DNA from 2 places in the Mycolicibacterium sp. SMGY-1XX genome. Region 2 is predicted to be linked to the other one. Evidence: riboswitches for the same ligand, from Rfam matches in the RefSeq annotation. Region 2 holds a riboswitch; the other holds the start of a gene.
What was found. Region 2 has a riboswitch for cobalamin ahead of cobN (cobaltochelatase subunit CobN). Riboswitches for the same ligand answer to the same signal wherever they lie in the genome.

Region 1 (10,094 bases), 2.0 Mb from region 2:
ACTCACCTGGGACCGACCGGTGACGGGATGCGGGCCGACGGTGCCGACGACACCGTAGACCTGCGCCAACAACTCCGGGGTCAGAACCTCCGCCGGTGGGCCCGCACACACCGAACGCCCGCGATCGAGCACGTGGATGACATCGCAATAGTGCGCGGCCAGGTTCAGATCATGCAGCGCGACGACGGCCGTCACCCCCAGCCGGCGCGGCAACGCCAGGGCGTCGAACTGATGCCGGATATCGAGGTGGTTGGTGGGCTCGTCGAGCACCAGCAGACGCGGGTGCTGCGCCAGGGCCCGCGCGATGAGCACCCGCTGGCGCTCGCCGCCGGACATCAGCGCGAACGGCTGCCACGTCAGATGCGCGGCGCCCACCAGGTCGAGCGCCTGCGCGACGATCGCGGCGTCCGTTGCGTCGTCACGCTGGAACATCCGCTTGAACGGGGCGCGGCCCATCGCCACCACATCGTGGGCGCGCAGATCGAAATCACCTGCCGCATCTTGTAATACGGTGGCCACCCGGCGGGCGAGCTCCCTGCTGGACAGCTGACCGATCTTCACCCCGTCGACGTACACCTGCCCGGCGGCGGGTTTCAGGATGCCCACCAGCGCGCGCAACAGGGTGGATTTTCCGCACCCGTTGGGGCCCACCACCCCGATGACCTGGCCCGGTTCAGCCGACAGCGACACCGATTCGACCACCATGCGGCCGCCGAGGCGCACCGACACCGCGTCGGCCCGCAATCGCGCGGCGCTCACGCGGCCACCGTCCGGCGGGCATCCCGGCGGATGAGCCAGAGGAAGAACGGCCCACCGCACAACGCGGTGAGCACACCCACCGGGATCTCCTGCGGTGACGCCAACGTCCGGGCCGCCATATCGGCGATCACCAGGAAGGAGGCGCCCGCCAGCGCGGTGGCCGGCAGCGCCCGCCGGTGGTCGCTGCCCACGAGCAGTCGCACCGCGTGGGGCAGGATCAGCCCGACGAACCCGATGGGCCCGCTGACGGCCACCAGCACACCGGTGACCAGTGAGGTCACCACGAACACCTGCGCGCGAAACCGGTTGGCGTCCACCCCCATTGTCATCGCTGCCTCATCACCGGCCAGCAGGACGTTGAGGATGCGGGACTGCGCCAGCAGCACCGCCAGCCCGATCAACACCACCGACAGCGGCAGCCACAGGGAATCCCAGTTCGCCCCACCCAAACCGCCCAGCAGCCAGGTCAACACCTGGCGGGCCTGGTCGCCGCTGCTCGACATGATCAGCATCAAGCTGGTCACCGCCGACAGCACGTAGGCGACCGCGACACCGGCGAGGACCAGGCGGGTGGTGGTGATCTGGCCACCGGCGCGGGACAGCAGGTACACCAACCCCAGTGCCGCAAGAGCACCCAGGAAGGCGGCGACGGACGTCGAGGCGAACCCGAACACCGTCACCCCGGTCAGGATGACCGCCACCGCGCCCACCGAAGCACCGGAGGAGACCCCGAGCAGGAACGGATCGGCCAGCGGGTTGCGTACCAGCGCCTGCAAGGTCATCCCGACCACACCCAGGCCGGCGCCCACCACCGCGCCCAGCAGCACCCGCGGCCCCCGCACCTGCAGCACGATGGTCGCGTGATGCGTGGGAACAGGTTGTTGCAGAATCGCTTTGGCGACATCGGCCGGCGGGACGTTGATGGAGCCGATCGCCAGACCCAGCACCATGCTGGCGACCAGAAGGGCGGCCAGGCCCAGCATGACCATGGGGTAGGAAGCCCGCGGGTTCACAGCGGACAGTCCCCACACTTGCGTCCGGCGGCCGTGCGGTAGAACAGGCAACAGCTCCGCCGCTTGGGGGTGGTGATCGGTCCGATGACCCGGCCGAGCAGGGGCGGCTGCGCCAACAACGCCGACGCGACGGCATAGCAGGACCGGCCCCGGCTGGCTGACCGCGCCGAGAGCACCAATGCCGTGGCGGCGTTGCCCCACAGCAGACCATCGGCCATCTTGGTGGCGGTCCGCACGGTCTCGTGGAAGACTTCGAGCTGGCTGATGACGTTGTGCGCCAACAATTCTGCCACCTGTTCCGTGGTCGCACCCAGACAATCGGTGCCGCGCAGGTCCGCGAAACCCAGGACCAGCCTGCCGTCTGCGCCGGCGCCGTACCGCAGCCCGGTCAGGTCCGGCACGATGCGGCCGAAAGCCCACGCCCCCAGCGACACCGCCCACAGTCGTTCGGCGAACTCGTATTGCAGAGAGGACACCGCCACCCGTGACTCGGCGGTACCGAGCCGGGCGGCCACCGCCGTCAGCGTCCTGTCGAGGTCGAACTCCGGAACGGCCCCGTCCAGTCCGACTTCGAAGTACCCGCCGAACCGGGCGGCGCGGGTGAGCGCAGCCGCCAACGTCATTGGAAGCGGTCCGGATGCAACTGCGCTGCCAGCTTGCCCACCGCGTACGGCGCCCGAACCCCCATCACCGTGTCCTGCAGGGTCAGGTCGGCGAACCTGTTGTTCTTGATCGCCGGTACGTCGGCCAGCTCCGGCCGCGACCGCAGGAACTCCTTCTTGTTCTCCACCCCCGGCGCGCCGAAGTAGTCATAGATGACGATGACATCGGGGTTGCGTTCGATGACCTGTTCCCACGAGACGTCGCCGAACACCTCGTCGAGATCGGCGAAAATGTTGGTTCCCCCGGCCAATTCGATGAGCTGGGTTCCGATTCCCTTGCCGCCGGCGGTGAATGCCGAGTCCTCGCCACTGTCGTAGACGAACACCTTCAGCGGTGGCACGCCCTCGATGCCGGCGCGCGCGTCGTCGACGCTGCGTTTCATCTCGGTCGTCAGGCTCTCCGCGCGTTCCGGCACACCGAAGATCGTGGCGACCCGCTCGATCTCGGCGTAGACGTCATCCATCCGGACCGGGCCCGTCGCGCAGGCCTCCGGGCTGAGATACGTGGTGATCCCGGCATCGGCGAACGCAGCGCGGGCGCGGCCCTCCGACTCGGCGAACGCGCTGCGGTAGCCGCCGTAGACGAAATCCGGGCCCGCCGCCAGCAATTGTTCGAAGGAAGCGTCCTTGTCCGAGATCAACGGGATGTCGTCGTAGGCCTGCTGGTACTGCGGCAGCGGCGGATTGTCCGGGTAGACATTGCCCACCACAGAGTCCTGTAATCCGAGCGCCAGCATGATCTCGGTGGACTGCTGGAAATAGCCGACCGCCCGGGCCGGCGGCGCGTCGACGGTGACGGCCTCATCGCAGTTGTCGATGGTGAGCGGGAAGCCCTCTGCCGCTTCGGCTTTGGTGTCCGAAGCTGCCGAACTGCAGCCGGCGAGAAGCGCTACAACGGTGAGGATGGCACAGAGTGTGCGAACGGTCATGCGTGACTCCATCCGGGATGTCCTCGTCCCAGGGCAGGCTCATCCGGTGGAGGCAGTATCGGACTTCCGGGTTCGCTACCCGGTCACCGTGGCGGGACCGCGCCGGATTCACACCGGCTTCCTGCTTGTCCATCGGAGCCGATCGGTTGACCGGCGCTACCGACTTTAGCTGAGAGGAAGTCCGGCAACCACGAGGGTGGGTTGTCCGGAGCCCGGTCGAAGACCCCGCCCGACGGATCGTCGATACGGCCACGCCAGCGCACCAGGTCGTCGGCGGGGCGGTAGATCTGCCGGATCACCAGGACACAGAGCCCGATGACGGCGATGTCTCGCAGCAGGACGGTGGTGGTCAGCGCCTGCTCGGGCAGACCCTTGTTCTGCTCGCCGAACAGGAACAGCATGCGCGGCACCCACACCAGGGCGTCGATGGTCATCCAGGCCAGCAGGATCCTGCGGTGCGGGAGCGCGAGCACCGCCAACGGAACCAGCCACAGCGAGAACTGCGGGCTCCACACCTTGTTGGTCAGCAGGAACGCCGCCACCACCAGAAACGCCAACTGCGCCAGCCGGGGCCGCGTGGGTGCGGTGAGCGCGATGTAGGCGATTGCGGCACAACACAACACGAACAACAGCGCAACCACACTGTTGAGAATCGCCGGCGGCTCCCAGAAGCCGAGCTCGGTGTCGAAACCCCGCCAGCCGGTGAAGCTGCCGAACACGTTGTACAGCGAGTCCATGTCCTCACCGCGGCGGCTGTTGAGCCGGAAGAACTCCGCCCACCCCTGCGGGAACAGCACCATGATCGGCAGGTTGACCACCAGCCAGGCGGCCAGCGCCGCCGCCACCGTCTTACCGGCCTCGACGAGACGGCCCGACCGCACCGCCAGCAGCACGATCGGCAGGAGCAACAGCGCCGGATACAGCTTGGCCGCCACCCCGAGGCCGATCAGCACACCGGCCAGCACCGGTCTTCGGCGCGCCCACGCCAGCAGCCCACCCATGGCGAAAGCCGTTGCCAGCGCGTCGAAATTGGTGAAGATCTGGAAGATCAGCAGAGGCGAGCCGGCCACCAGGGCGGCGTCCCAGATGCGGCGTCCGGCCAGCATCGCGGTGGCCCACACCGTCGCCAACCAGGCCAGCGCCAGGCCGAACGCGGCGATGTTGAAGAACATCACCACCTCGGCGACACCGGAGAGCACCGGCCAGGTGACGGCCCGCGTCAGCGCCGAATAGGTCTTGGCCAGCGCCATCGACACGTACTGGTAGACGCCGGTGAGCACCGGATACTCCATGTAACGGATGGCCTGGGTGCCGTCGTACTGGGTGCGGGGCTGACCGTTCTCGTCGGTCTCCAGCCAGCTCGATTTGTACGGGAACTTGCCCTGGCTCAACAACTCCGCGGTGTAGAGCGGCACGGTGTCGGAATAACAGAGCGAGTAGTAGGCCCGCTGGTTCTCCCAGTTGGCCACGCGTTGATCGGCGGTGCCGGTGCCCACGGTCTGCAGACACGGCGATTTGGTGGTCCACCCCAGCGCGAGGAACACCAGGGCGATGACGAAGATGACCCGCAGCGGGGTGAACAACCGCTGCCTGCCGATGAGTGCATGCCGTCCGACCGGTCCCCCGACCACGTCGGACATGGCCGACACCATCACATCGTTGCGGCTGGGCAGGTCCCGATCGTCGGCACTGCGGGTATCGGTGGCCAACCGCTGCGGTGACACTCCCCCCGATTCCGTCACGGGGGCGGCGGGGGCACGATCGGTGCGTTGGGGTCGACCGGCGGGGGCACCGGAGCGCCCGGCGCGGCCGGTACGGGCGGAGCGCCACCCGGAACCGGAGCCGGCACCGTCGTCGGCGGACCCAGCGGGATGGTGATACCCGGCGCGATCTCGATACTGGGCTGGATCACCGTGCCCGGCTGCGGTGTCGGCGGCGCGGTCTGCGTCGGCCGCGGTGGCGGAGCGGCAGGCACCCCGGCGTACCCGCCGATCTCGGTCGGCTTCGGGAATTCCTCGTCGTCGGTGCCCTCGAGGGCGCCGTCCATCGTTGCCTTCCAGATGTCCGACGGCAGGCCCGAGCCGTACACCGGCGAGCCCCACTGGTTCTCCAGCGGCTTGGTGCCGTCGACGGTGCCCACCCAGACGGCGGTCGACAAGGACGGGGTGAACCCGACCATCCAGGCGTCGCGGTTGGCGCCGGTGTCGCCGAGCTGATTGGTGCCCGTCTTCGCGGCCGACGGGCGGCCGCCGGCCAGGTTGTGGCCGTTGGAATAGCCGGCGATGGGTTGCATGGCGGCGGTGACGTTGTCGGCGACGGCCTTGTCGATGCGCTGCTCACCCTCGGTGTCCTGGGTGCTGGCGTCAAATAGGACCTGGCCCTGCGCGTTGACCACCTTCTGCACGAAGTGCGGCCGGTGGTAGACGCCGGAGTCAGCCAGCGTCGCGTACGCCGAGGCCATGTCGATGACCCGGGACTGGTACTGCCCCAGCACCACGCCGTTGTTCGGCGGCCCGCCCTGGCCGTCCTCGCTCAAGGTGTGCTCGACACCGGGGAAGCTCTCGGCGATACCGGCCCGGTGCGCGGCGTCGGCGACGTCGGACGGGCCGTTCTCCAGCTCGAGCATCAGGCGGTAGTAGCTGGTGTTGAGCGACCGCTTCAACGCCTCGGCGATGTTGCAGGTGCCGCAGCTGTTGCCTTCGACATTGCCGATCTCGATGCCGTTGACGGTCAGTGGTGACGAGTCCACCTGATAGCCCAGCCCCTTGCCCTGCTCCAGGGCCGCGACGAGTGCGAACACCTTGAACGACGAGCCGGTGGGCAGCCCGGCCTGCGCGAAGTCGAAACCGTTGGCATCCGAGCCGCCGTAGTAGGCCTTGACCGCGCCGGTCTTCGGATCGACCGACACCACGGCCGACCGCATGTCCGGGTCCTGACCCTCGAGGGTCTCGGTCACCGCCTCCTCCGCGGCCGCCTGCGCCTTGGGGTCGATGGTGGTGGTGATCTGCAGGCCCTCGGTGTTGAGTTGCTGCTCGTCGATGTCGAACAGGTCCAGCAGCTCGCGGATGACCTGCCGCTCGATCAAACCGTTGGGGCCCGTGGTCTGGTTGGCCGAACCGGCCTGCTCCGGCGGGATGGTCGGGGGGAACACCTGTGCGGCGCGGTCCTCGGCGGACAGTGCGCCGATTTCGACCATGCCGTCGAGCACCCAGTTCCAGCGGGTGGTGGCGCCTTCCAGGTCGACGGCAGGGTCCAGTCCCGACGGCCGCTGGATCAGCGCCGCCAGCAGCGCACCCTCGGCCACGGTGAGCTGCTCGACGGGTTTGTTGAAGTAAGCCTGGGCGGCCGCCGAGACACCGTAGGCGCCGCGGCCGAAGTAGATGATGTTCAGGTACGACTGCATCACCTGGTCTTTGGACCATTCGCTGGACATCTTCGTCGAGATGACCAGCTCCTTGGCCTTGCGGATCACCCCGCCCACACCGGAGCGGGCGTCGCCGACCAGCGCGTTCTTCACGTACTGCTGCGTGATCGTCGACCCGCCCTGCAGATCGCCGCCGAACAGGTTGTTCTTCGTGGCGCGCAGGAAGCCGGTGAAGGAGAAGCCGGGATTGGAGTAGAAGTCACGGTCCTCGGCGGCCATCACCGCATCCCGCACCGACACCGGGATCTGGTCGATGTTGACGTCGACCCGGTTGCCTTCCGGCGGAACGATCCGCGCGATCTCCGAGCCGTCGCTGGCCAGGATGGTCGAGACCTGGTTGGTGCGGATGTCGCCGGGCTTGGGCACCTCGACGATGAAATACGCCATCCCGAACGTGATGAGCGGTAGCAGGATCAGGACCGCGGCGGCGGCGGCCAGGCCGCGCCGAACCCACTTCCAGTTGATCTGCGAGGGCTTCTTCGGCCCGCCGCCACCGCCGCCGGGCGGATGCGGCCCGCCGGGCGGCAGCTTCGGCGGCGGCGTCCCGTCGAGGGCGGCCTTGACCACGTCGATCGGGTCGCGCAGGCGGGGATCGGGTACTTCGCGCACCGGCGGGATGACCGAGGTGGGCCGCTGGTCGGGCCGCACGGCACTTCTGCGGTGTGGCTCCGGCTGCGCCGGGAGGCGGCTGGTTTCGGGCTCGGGTCGTCTGGCGTGCGCACCGTTGGCCGCTGACCCGCGCTGATCATCAGAAGCCGACCGGTCGTGCCGCCCCGGGTTACTCACTGGCCGTCCGCGCGCCCTTGCGCGCAGTTCGAGTGCGGGGCGCCTTCGGAGACTTCGGCGCGCCCAGCACGTAGGACTTGACCAGATGATTCCAACTGCAGGTTCGGCATACCTCCACCACATGTACCGAGAACTCTTCGTGCTTGGTCGCCAGTAGTACCAGTTCCTCGGCGGTACGAGCCGATCCCGACACCGGGCCCAGATGGTCACCGAACACCCAGGACACCAGCGTCAGCTGTTCCTTCCGGCAGATCGGGCACATGACGGAACTGGGTTTTCCGTGGAACTTCGCGGCGCGCAACAGGTAGGGGTTGGCGTCGCAGACCTCGGAGACGCCCGTGCGGCCGGAGTACACCTCGGCCAGCAGGGAACGCCGCCGAAGCGCGTAGTCCACCACCTGTCGCTGCAATCGCACGATCACAAGAGTACGTCGGCCTTCTGAGCACAGAGCCGCGACGGGCCTGCCCTGTGCACGAAACCGTGCATCCGCCCAGCGCTGCCGCATGCCATGACGCTCATCACCGCAGTTGTAAGCATCCGGGGGGACGAACTCTTACGATCATCGCGTGGCGACGCGTCAAACAGCAGGTACACGGGCCAAGGACAGCAACAGGAACGACACCTGCGCGGTTCTGGACAGTGCGCTGGCCGACGGCCAGTTGTCGATGGAGGAACACCGCCAGCGGGTGGCGGCGGCCACTGCCGCCGCGACCCTCGGTGATCTACAGGCGCTGGTGGCCGATCTGCAGATCGAGAACGCACCCGTCAAACTGCCCGACCTGAAGAAGCCGTCTCCCCTGCAGACTCCAGGCGCCGGCTGGGGTCTGCGGGCCGCGGTGGCGGCGGTGCTGGTGGTACTGGGCATCGGGATCGGCTGGGGGTTGTACGGCAACACCAGCTCGCCGTTGAGTTTCGAGACCGATCCGGGCGCCAAATCCGACGGCATTCCCGCCAAGGTGCTGACCCCGCCGCGGCAGTTGTTCTCCCTGGGCGGGCTGACCGGGCTGTTCGAGCAGATGCGCTCGAAGTTCGGCGACACCACCGGCTACGACATCACGATCTTCGAGGACTACGCGTCGCTGACCCGTCAGGACCCCACGGAACCGCGGCGCGCGCTGAGCTACTCCTACCGAGGCGGCTGGGATGACCCGTCGGAGACCACGGTGGGTTCCGACGAGCGCGTCGTGGACCTCGGTGCCTTCGACATCCCCGCGATGGTGGGCATCATCCGCGGCGCCCCGGAGACGCTGGGTATCGATCCCGCGGAGGTCGAGAGCACACACGTCAGCATCGAGGCCACCGACGACATCACCGCGCCGCCGGGCACGATCGAGGTGAGCATCTACGTGACGCCGGAATTCGGTAACAGCGGCTACCTCGAGCTGGGCGGCGACGGTGTGATCAAGCGGGTGTCCTACCCCAGCGAGTAGGCCGATCTTCACTCGGATGTTGCTCTGATGTAGCGGCGTATATATCGGCGCGATACTATTGCGCGAGGTGTCGAACCGCCGTAACGGACGAGCAAGGAGGTGTTGGCGATGCTGGAACTCGCCATCTTGGGCCTTCTTCTCGAATCGCCCATGCACGGCTATGAACTCCGCAAACGGCTGACTGGACTCCTGGGCGCATTCCGCGCCTTCTCCTACGGTTCGCTGTACCCGGCCCTGCGCCGGATGCAGACCGACGGGCTCATTGTCGAAGACGCTGCCCCGGAGGGAACCTTGAAGGTCCGGCGGGCCCGTCGCGTCTACCAGCTCACCGATGCCGGACGGCAGCGGTTCAGCGAGTTGGTGGCCGACACCGGTCCGCAGAACTACACCGACGACGGGTTCGGTGTGCATCTGGCTTTCTTCAACCGCACCCCGGCCGAAGCCCGGATGCGAATCCTGGAGGGTCGTCGTCGCCAGGTCGAGGAACGCCGGGAAGGTCTCCGTGAAGCCGTTGCGCGGGCCAGTAGTTCGTTCGATCGGTACACCCGCCAGCTGCACCAACTCGGGCTGGAGTCCAGCGAGCGTGAGGTGAAGTGGCTCAACGAGCTGATCGCCGCCGAACGCGTCGCCAACGGGCGCACCGATCAACCCTGAAAACCCACGGCAAGAGTGGTTCGTGAAGACGGACGCAATACGCAAGTTGAAAGATGAAGGGAAACGTCCATGACTGACCAGGACATCCGGGTCGCCATCGTCGGCGTCGGAAACTGCGCGTCCTCGCTGGTGCAGGGTGTGCAGTACTACAAGGACGCCGACGAGAACGCCAGCGTCCCCGGCCTGATGCACGTGAAGTTCGGCCGCTACCACGTCCGGGACGTCAAGTTCGTCGCCGCCTTCGACGTGGACGCCAAGAAGGTCGGCTTCGACCTGTCCGAGGCCATCTTCGCCTCGGAGAACAACACCATCAAGATCGCCGACGTGCCGCCGACCAACGTGACGGTGCAGCGCGGACCGACACTCGACGGCATCGGCAAGTACTACGCCGAAACCATCGAGATCTCTGACACCGAGGCCGTCGACGTGGTCAAGGC
Region 2 (10,094 bases):
CGCCCTGGTCGCACTGCTGCGAGAGCGGTCCGAACCGGCGACGGCGCGCTGGCTGCACCGCGGGCTAACCAGCCAGGACGTCATCGACACGGCACTGGTCCTGTGCATGCGTGACGTGCTCGTCAGGATCACCGACGAGTGCGCAACCCAGGCCAGTGCCCTGGCCGCCCTCGCCGAAAGGTACCGAGATACAAGGGCTCTCGCCCGTACGCTGACCCAGGCCGCCTTGCCCAGTACGCTCGGCGCGAAAATCGCCCGGTGGCTCACGGGCGTGCTGGACGCCGCCGAACCGCTGGCGGGACTGGTGTCCTCGCTCCCCGTCCAGGCCGGGGGGGCGGTGGGCACCCTCGCCGCGGCAACCGAATTGTCGGGATCGGTCGACGGTGCCACCGCCCTCAGCGATGCCCTGGCCCACAAGCTGCGCCTGGCGCCCGCGCCGCCCTGGCACACCACCCGATCGACGATCACCCGCATGGGGGACGCGCTGGTGACCTGCTGTGACGCCTGGGGCCACATCGCCGCCGACGTCGCGACGGGCAGCCGCCCGGAAGTCGGCGAATTCGCCGAGGGCAGCGGGGGAGGCTCGTCGACCATGCCGCACAAAGCCAATCCGGTCCGCTCGGTGCTGATCCGGCGCGCTGCCCTCACCGCGGCTCCGCTGGGCGCCGTTCTGCACGCGGCGGCGGCCGCGAGTGTCGATGAACGCGCCGACGGCGCCTGGCACGCGGAATGGGCGACGCTGAGAACGCTGGCCCGGCATACCGTCGTCGCCGCCGCACACACCTCCGAACTCGTCACCGGCCTGAAGGTCGACGAGACGCGGACCGCCGACAACCTCGCCGCCGCCGAGGGCCTGCTCTCCGAGCAACGTGCGATGACCGAATTGACCGGTCGCACAGCCCTTCCCCGATACACCGGCATCGCAGACCGGTTGATCGACGCGGCGGTGAGCCGCGCCCGGCGTCTCTCCGAGGAGCCGTCGTGACCATTCCCGCCTTGGGCGTCGTCGACTTCGGTGGACCAGACAAGGGGCCGGTGATCCTGCTGGGCCCTTCGCTCGGCACCTCGGCGGCGATCCTGTGGGGTGCGGTTGCGCAGGCGCTGACCGCGGAGGCGCGCGTGGTCGGGTGGGATCTGCCCGGGCATGGACGAAGCGGCCCCGCCGGTTCCTTCACCATCGCCGAACTGGCGGCCGCGGTGGTGGAGATCGCCGATCACTTCGGCGCCGAGCAGTTCCACTACGCGGGCGATTCCCTGGGCGGCTGTGTCGGTTTGCAATTGGCGCTCGACGTCCCGCATCGGGTGGGGACGGCGACCCTGCTGTGTACCGGCGCGGCCATCGGCACCCCGGACGGCTGGCGGGATCGCGCAGCGACCGTACGCGCCGAGGGCATGGCCGCGTTGGTTGCCGACGCCCCCCGGCGCTGGTTCGGGCCCGGGTTCGCCCAGCAACGCCCCGGCGTTGCTGCAGCACTCGTCGATGGCCTGAGCCACACCGACCCGGAGTCCTATGCGCGGGCGTGCGAAGCGCTGGCCGCATTCGACGTCGTCGACCGGCTGCCTGAGATCGCCATCCCCGTGCTCGCCGTCGCGGGCAGCGATGACACTCCAACCCCGCCGGAGTCACTGCAGCGAATCGCATCTGAGGTCACCAACGGTGAACTGGTGGTGTTGGAGGCGGTCGGTCACCTCGCTCCGGCGGAGGCCCCTGACAGGGTGGCCGCGTTGATCGCGCAGCGGGTGGGACTGCCGTGGCGGGCCGCAGCCAGAACCGTCGACGAGGTGTACCAGAGGGGAATGGCGGTGCGACGCGAGGTTCTCGGTGACGCCCACGTCGATCGCGCACAGGCCGCCACCACGGAGCTGACCGCGGATTTCCAGCGCATGATCACCGAGTACGCCTGGGGTGGCATCTGGACCCGTCCAGGCCTGGACCGCCGCAGCCGCTCGATGATCACGTTGACCGCCCTCATCGCGCGCGGCCACCACGAGGAGTTCGCCATGCACCTGCGTGCTGCCCGACGCAACGGCCTGAGCAACGACGAGATCGCCGAGCTGATCATGCAGACAGCCATCTACTGCGGTGTCCCCGACGCCAACACCGCGTTCCGCATCGCCTCGGACGTGCTGTCGGACTTCGATTCACGCGGAGGAGCTGCGTAGCCGATGTCCAGAGTTCTCGTGTTGAACGGACCCAACCTCAACCTTCTCGGCGCCCGTGAACCCGCGTATTACGGGACATCCACCCTGGGCGACATCGAGGAACTCTGCCGAAGTGTCGGCGACGTTCTCGATGTCGGCGTGGAGTTCCTGCAGTCCAATCACGAGGGTGTGTTGATCGACCGGATCCATGCCGCGGGAGCCGAGTACCGGGAGGGCACTCTGCGTGGAGTCGTGTTCAATCCCGGTGCGCTCGCCCACAGTTCGCTTGCGCTGCACGATGCGATCAGAGGTGTGGACCTCCCCGTCGTCGAAGTGCACATCTCGAACGTCCATCAGCGGGAATCCTTCAGGCATCACTCGTACGTGTCACCTGCTGCTACCGGGATCATCGTCGGCCTGGGCGCCGCGGGTTACGAGTGGGCCATCCGCGCCCTCGTCGCGAAAGAAAGGTAGCGGCAATGACTCTCACACACCAACATCACATGAAGACCATCGCCACGGTCTGCCTGTCGGGAACTCTGGATGACAAGCTCATCGCCGCGGCCCACGCCGGTTTCGAGGGGATCGAACTGTTCGAGCCCGACCTCGTCGCGTCGACATCGAGCCCGAAGCAGATCCGGGAGCAGTGCGACAACCTGGGATTGGAAATCGTTCTATACCAACCTTTCCGGGATCTCGACAGTACCGACCCGGAGCAGTTTCAACGCAACCTGCGCCGACTCGACCGCAAATTCGACGTCATGGCCGAACTCGGGGTCGACCTGATCCTGGTGTGCTCCAATGCGTCGGACGACGCGGTCGCCGACTTGGACCAGTTGGCAACGCAACTGCGGGCGGCGGGCGAGCTCGCGGAGCGCCGCGGGATGCGGATCGCCTACGAGGCGCTGGCCTGGGGGCGCACCGTTGACCTGTGGACCCGGTCCTGGGAGGCGGTCCGCCGCGCGGACCACGCTGCCGTGGGTCTCTGCCTGGATAGTTTCCACATCCTGTCGAGGTCCTCCACGGTGGATGAGCTCGCCGACGTTCCCGGTGAGAAGATCTTCTTCCTCCAGTTGGCCGATGCACCGCACAAGGACATGGATGTGCTGCAGTGGAGTAGGCACTACCGCCTTTTCCCAGGCGAGGGGGCGTTCGACCTTGTCGCCTTCACCGGCGCCGTACTCGCGGCCGGGTACCGCGGCCCCCTGTCGCTGGAGGTGTTCAACGACGTCTTCCGCCAGTCCTCACCCGTGCGTACCGCCATTGATGCGGTGCGCTCCCTGGGTGCTCTGGAAGCCGGCCTCGACGGCAGCCGACCGTCACGACCGATCGATGTAGCGTTTGTCGAGCTGAGTGTCACCCCGACCGACCTCGGCGTGGCCGAACACGCGCTGTCGGCATTGGGATTCGAGCGGTCGTCGACGCACCGATCGAAAAAGGTCACGGCGTGGACGCAGGCAGATGCCACCATTCTCATCAGCGTCACGACCGACGCGGCCGAGGACGACTCGTCGGCCATTGCCGCGGTCGCATTCGACGCCGAGGACCCCGCGGGGTTCGCAGCGGCGGCCGAACACCTCAACGTGGCGGCGCTCCCGCGTGTGGTGCGGCCGGGCGAAGCCGATCTGCCGGCCGTCGCAGCCCCCGACGGCCTGTCCGTGTTCTTCGTCTCCACCGGGCGGGGAGGCCTCGACTGGCGACGCGACTTCGACCCGGTGCCCGGGTACGGCGACGCCGTCGGCGCGGGTGTCACCGGACTCGACCACATCTCTGTCACGGCGCCCTTCGACCGCTTCGACGAGAGTGTGCTGTTCTACCGTTCGGTGCTCGGGATGCGAACCGACGAGGTGGCGGAATATCCAGGCCCCTACGGGCTGGTGCGCAGTCATCTGCTTCGGACACCCCACCCCTCCGGTTTCGGGATGGCCCTGGATGGTCCGGTGCTGCGCCGGGGTAGGTGGACGCCCGGTGTTCAGACGCCCCAGCACATCGCGTTCACCACCGACGACATCGTCGGCACCCTGAACGCGTTGCCGGCGGACGCCCCGATCCTGCATATCCCCGACAACTACTACGTCGACCTTCAGGCTCGGCTGCACCTGAGCGACGAGTTCGTCGACGTACTGCGGCGACTCGACATTCTCTATGACCGCAGCGCGGACGGCGAGTATTTCCATGCCTACACCACGGTGATCGGCTCACAGGTCTACTTCGAGCTGATCGAGCGCCGCGGCAATTATCGGGGCCGTCCCCTCGCCGATGCGCCGATCCGGATGGCCGCACACGTTGCCGCGCGCCGCGGGAAGGCCCCGTCGACCCGGTGATCCGGTGACGGCCGGACGGCCCATCGTGTTCGTCTTGTCGGAGTGAGCCGCACAGAGTGAGTCTCGAGCAACGAGAGCATCAAAATCGGTGGCACGTCGAACTACCCTGTCCGCAGTAATCGGGGAACGACAGGTGCCGGCCGGCTTTGATTGGACACAGCTCATGACGACTCACATTCGCAGCGGCCGGGCGATCCAGGACCGCCGGATTCCGCATCCGCCCCGACGCGTGCCCCTGCTCGGCGACGTCCTGAGTTTCCGCGGCGACGAGCCCGCCCAGTCCGTCTCCGACCTCGCCCAAAAGCTGGGCCCGCTGTTCGAATTCCGCTTTCTGGGTGCCCGGTGGGTGGTCGCCGCCGGTCCGGAGGTGGTCACCGAACTGAACGACGAGACCCGGTTCTGCAAGCACCTCGGCCCGGACATGGTGGCGCTACGGGTCATGGGTGGTGACGGGTTGTTCACCGCCCACAACGACGAACCCAACTGGCGTAAGGCGCACATGCTGCTGATGCCGGCGTTCTCGCAGGCGGCCATGCGGAGTTACCACCCCACGATGCTCGACGCGGCCGCGGAGTTGACCGCCGCCTGGGATGCGCATGCCGACTCGGGGGAGTCCGTCGACGTCTCCGCCGACACCACCCGGGTGACGCTGGAAACCATCGGGCGCTGCGCGGCGGGTTACTCATTCGGCGCGTTCCACTCCGAGCAACCGCATCCTTTTGTGGAGCACATGGTGGCCGGTTTGGTGGGAGCTGACCGGCTGGGGGTGTTCCGGGCCACCTACCTGCCGAAGTTCGTGGCGAATCGTTATGAACGCGAGGTGCGCCGGCATGCCGACGCCATGCACCGGATCGCTGACGACATCATCGCCGGCCGGAGAGCCGAAGGGCTGGGGCACCACGATGATCTCCTCGAGATCATGCTGGCACCCAGCCCGGACTCTCCAGACGACGGCCGGCCCGCACTCGATGAGGCCAACATCCGCTACCAGTTGATCAACTTCCTGGTCGCCGGCCACGAAACCACTTCCGGTGCTTTGTCTTTCGCACTCTACTTCCTGTCCACCCATCCCGACGTGTTCTCCCGCGCCCGCGATGAAGTGGACAGGGTGTGGGGAGACGACGCACCGGAATTCGAGCAGATCGCCAAGCTGCGCTATGTGCGTCGTGTGCTCGACGAATCGCTGCGGCTGCAACCGACCGTGCCCGCCTACTACCGGTCGGCCCGGGAGGACACGGTGCTGGCGGGACGGTACGCCATCGGGAAGAACGAGTGGGTGTTGGCGTTGACCACCACGCTGCACCGCGCCCCGCAATGGACCGCGCCCGGCTTGAAGCCGGTGGACGAGTTCGACCCGGACCGGTTCGCCCCCGAACACCTGCGCGCCCGGCCGGCGCACCTGTACAAACCGTTCGGCACCGGCGAGCGCTCGTGCATCGGGCGACAGTTCGCCCTGCACGAAGCGGTGCTGGTGCTCGGCTGGCTGATCCGGCGCTACGACCTGATCGCCGACCCGGATTACGAGCTGCAGGTGGCCGAGCGGCTGACTCTGATGCCGAAGGGTTTCCGGCTGGGGTTGCGCCGGCGACGCTCCCAGCGTTGAGACTGCGGTGACACCGGTGTTCGGGCGGGTTTTGCGGGCGTGGCCGCAGTCTCGAACACCTGTGGTCGGCTCGGGCAGGCTTCTGCACTAGGCTGGTCGCGACACACCTCGTGGAGCAGGAACCCGGTGCGAATCCGGGGCGGTTCCGCCACTGTGAAGGCCACGGCGCCGTGAGGCCGCCGGTGGTCACAGCCAGACACTGGCCGCGAGGATCCACGGCGAGGGGCGCGAACCCCGGGGAGGCCGATCATGCCTGATGACATGACCCGTATTGCCCTGCTGTCCACCTCGGACACCGACTTGCTCTCGGCCCGCGCCAGCGGCGCGGCCTACAACCTGGGCAATCCCGCCCGCCAGCCGCTCGAGCCGGTGTTGGCCGGCGCCGACGTGGTGGTGATGCGGGTGCTCGGGTCCTCCGACGAGATCCGCACCGAACTGGAGACCCTGCGGGCCAGCGGCCTGCCGATGGTGGTCCTCGGCGGTGAGCGTCAGCCCAGCCCCGAGTTGATGGAGAACTCGACGGTGCCGATCGGGCTGGCGGCGCAGGCGCACGCCTATCTCGCCGAAGGCGGCCCGGCCAACCTCGGGCAACTGCACGCGTTCCTCTGCGACACCGTGCTGCTCAGCGGCGACGGCTTCGAGCCGCCGGCGGTGATCCCCGAGTGGGGTTATGGTCAGCGCCCCGAGCAGACCGACGGAGCAGCACGGATCGGCATCCTGTACTACCGGGCCCACGAGATCAGCGGTAACGCCGGGTTCGCGCACGCACTGGCCGATGCCATCGACGCCACCGGCGACGCGGTGGGTGTCCCGATCTTCGCGTCGTCGCTGCGCAGCGCTCCCGAGGAGCTCTACCAAGCGTTCGGCACGTTGGACGCGCTGATCGTCACCGTGCTCGCCGCCGGCGGGTCCAAACCGGCCGGGGTGAGCGCCGGCGGTGACGACGGCTCCTGGGACATCGAGCGGCTGGCCGCCCTCGACATCCCGGTGCTGCAGGGCCTGTGCCTGACGTCGTCCCGCGAGGACTGGGACGCCAACGACGACGGCGTGACCCCGCTGGACTCGGCGAACCAGATCGCCATCCCCGAGTTCGACGGCCGGATCATCACCGCGCCGTTCTCGTTCAAGGAGATCGACGAAGACGGTCTGCCGCACTACGTGGCCGACCCCGAACGGTGCGCCCGGGTCGCGGGGATCGCCGTCAACCACGCCCGGTTGCGCCGAGTTCCCAACGGCGAGAAGAAGCTTGCGCTGGTGCTCTCGGCGTACCCCACCAAGCATTCCCGCGTCGGCAACGCCGTCGGCCTGGACACCCCGGCTTCCACCGTGCGCCTGCTGCGCCGACTGGCCGCCGACGGCTACGACGTCGGCGACGGTTTCGGTGTGCTCGGTATCGAAGACGAGACCGAGGCCGGCGACCGGTTGATCCACACCCTGATCGCCGCCGGCGGTCAGGACGAAGAGTGGCTCACCACAACACAACTCACCGATGCGCACGTGACGGTGAGTGCCGAGCAGTACACCGCCTGGACCGCTGACGTGCCCGAGGGGTTGCGCGGAGAGATGCAACAAGCCTGGGGTCCAGCGCCCGGCAAGCTCTTCGTCAACGACGCGGGGCAGATCGTGCTGGCCGCGTTGCGGGCCGGAAACATCGTGCTGATGATCCAGCCGCCACGCGGTTTCGGCGAGAACCCGGTGGCGATCTACCACGATCCCGACATGGCGCCCAGTCACCACTACCTGGCCGCATACCGGTGGCTGGAGCACGGTTTCGGTGCGCACGCCGTGGTGCACCTGGGCAAGCACGGGTCCATGGAATGGCTGCCCGGCAAGAACGCCGCGCTGTCGGCCGACTGCGCCACCGACGCCACCATCGGCAGTCTCCCGCTGATCTACCCGTTCCTGGTCAATGACCCCGGTGAGGGCGCGCAGGCCAAACGCCGCGCACACGCCACCATCGTCGATCACCTGATCCCGCCGATGGCCCGGGCCGAGACCTACGGCGACATCGCGCGACTGGAACAGCTCCTCGACGAGTACGGCAACATCGCCTCGATGGACCCGGCCAAGCTGCCGGCCATCCGCGGCGAGATCTGGAACCTGATGCGCGCCGCGGAGATGCACCGCGACCTCGGCTTGGACGACCGTCCCGAGGACGAGGAATTCGACGACTTCCTGCTGCACGTCGACGGCTGGCTGTGCGAGATCAAGGACGCCCAAATCCGCGACGGCCTGCACGTGCTCGGCGGCGCACCCGAGGGCGAGGCCCGGGTGAACCTGGTGCTGGCCATTCTGCGGGCCGCCCAGGTGTGGGGTGGCCGCGACCACGCCGTGCCCGGGCTGCGCGCCGCGCTCGGTCTCAAAGAGGAGGCCGAAACCGCCGCGGTGGACGAGATCGAGACCCGGGCCCGCGGACTCGTCGAAGCGATGGAGGCGGCCGGCTGGGACGCCGCCGTGGCGGCCACTCTGCACGACGACCCCGAGGTGCAGACGGTGCTGCGGTTCGCCGCCACCGAGGTGGTGCCCCGGCTGGCCGGTACCGCTGGTGAACTCGACGCCGTGATCCACGCACTGGCAGGTGGTTTCGTGCGCCCCGGCCCATCCGGATCCCCGTTGCGCGGGCTGGTGAACGTGCTGCCGACGGGCCGCAACTTCTACACCGTCGACCCGCGGGCGGTGCCGTCGCGGCTGGCCTGGCAGACCGGTCAGGCGATGGCCGAATCGCTGGTGCAGCGCTACCTGGACGACACCGGCGCCTACCCGGAGTCGGTCGGTCTGTCGGTGTGGGGCACCAGCGCCATGCGCACCTCCGGCGACGACGTGGCCGAAGTGCTTGCACTGCTGGGGGTTCGGCCGGAATGGGACGAGGCATCCCGCCGGGTCAGCCGGCTCGAGATCATCGCCCTCGAGGAACTGGGCAGACCCCGGATCGACGTGACGGTGCGGATCTCCGGCTTTTTCCGCGACGCCTTCCCACATGTGGTGGCGATGCTGGACGACGCCGTGCGCATGGTCGCCACCCTCGACGAACCCGACGAGCAGAACTTCGTGGCCGCCCACGCCCGCGCCGACTTGGCCGAGCATGGTGATGAGCGTCGCGCCACCACAAGGGTTTTCGGATCCAAGCCGGGCTCGTACGGTGCCGGGATCCTGCAGGTGATCGAGGCGGGCACCTGGCGTGACGACAAGGACCTGGCCGAGGTGTACACCGCGTGGGGCGGCTTCGCCTACGGCCGTGGTCTCGACGGGGTGGCCGCCGCCGATGACATGCGCACCAACTACTCGCGCATCAAGGTGGCTGCCAAGAACATCGACACCCGCGAGCACGATATCGCCGACAGCGACGACTACTTCCAGTACCACGGCGGCATGGTGGCCACCATCCGCGCGCTCACCGGCTCGGATCCCAAGGCCTACGTGGGGGATTCGACGACACCCGATGCGGTGCGAACCCGAAGCCTGGCCGAGGAGACCGCCCGGGTGTTCCGGTCCCGGGTGGTGAACCCACGCTGGATCTCCGCCATGCGCAAACACGGGTACAAGGGTGCGTTCGAACTCGCCGCCACCGTCGACTACCTGTTCGGGTTCGATGCCACCGCCGGGGTGGTGCACGACTGGATGTACGAGAAACTCGCTCAGGAGTACGTGCTCGACCCGACGAACCGGGAATTCCTGGACAAATCGAATCCGTGGGCGCTGCACGGCATCGTCGAGCGGCTGCGGGAAGCGGCCGACCGTGGCCTGTGGGCGGAACCGTCACCGGAAACACTGGCCGCGTTGCAGCAGGCATATCTCGAGGTCGAGGGTGATCTGGAGGACCGGTAGGTGACAGAAGTCCGGATTCTCGGGGTCGGGATGGGCCCCCAGCACGTCACCGCGGAGGTGGCCGCGGCGCTGCGCGACGTGGATTACGTACTGGCAGCGGAGAAGAACGATGACGACGGGCTGCTGGCGCTGCGGCGTGAAATCCTGGCTGCCCACACGGATTCGGTGCCGATCGTGGTGGTCCGCGACCCGGAACGAGA

Region 1: linked by a shared signal. The riboswitch ahead of NL241_RS34380 (ABC transporter substrate-binding protein) and the one ahead of cobN (cobaltochelatase subunit CobN) in region 2 are both predicted to bind cobalamin.

What each region holds. Positions count from the first base shown of each region.
Region 1 is NZ_CP101139.1:7,195,700-7,205,793, forward strand. It holds gene NL241_RS34365 (ABC transporter ATP-binding protein) at 1-759, opposite strand, end outside; gene NL241_RS34370 (FecCD family ABC transporter permease) at 756-1,748, opposite strand; gene NL241_RS34375 ((2Fe-2S)-binding protein) at 1,769-2,395, opposite strand; gene NL241_RS34380 (ABC transporter substrate-binding protein) at 2,392-3,363, opposite strand; cobalamin riboswitch at 3,398-3,533, opposite strand; partial or broken gene NL241_RS34385 (glycosyltransferase family 87 protein) at 3,507-5,087, opposite strand; gene NL241_RS34390 (transglycosylase domain-containing protein) at 5,102-7,573, opposite strand; gene NL241_RS34395 (DUF5318 domain-containing protein) at 7,566-7,988, opposite strand; gene NL241_RS34400 (DUF1707 SHOCT-like domain-containing protein) at 8,140-9,003, shown strand; gene NL241_RS34405 (PadR family transcriptional regulator) at 9,112-9,657, shown strand; gene NL241_RS34410 (inositol-3-phosphate synthase) at 9,727-10,094, shown strand, end outside.
Region 2 is NZ_CP101139.1:1,933,267-1,943,360, forward strand. It holds gene NL241_RS09510 (lyase family protein) at 1-985, shown strand, start outside; gene pcaDC (bifunctional 3-oxoadipate enol-lactonase/4-carboxymuconolactone decarboxylase PcaDC) at 982-2,163, shown strand; gene aroQ (type II 3-dehydroquinate dehydratase) at 2,167-2,616, shown strand; gene NL241_RS09525 (sugar phosphate isomerase/epimerase and 4-hydroxyphenylpyruvate domain-containing protein) at 2,622-4,466, shown strand; gene NL241_RS09530 (cytochrome P450) at 4,630-6,069, shown strand; cobalamin riboswitch at 6,152-6,291, shown strand; gene cobN (cobaltochelatase subunit CobN) at 6,331-9,894, shown strand; gene cobF (precorrin-6A synthase (deacetylating)) at 9,895-10,094, shown strand, end outside.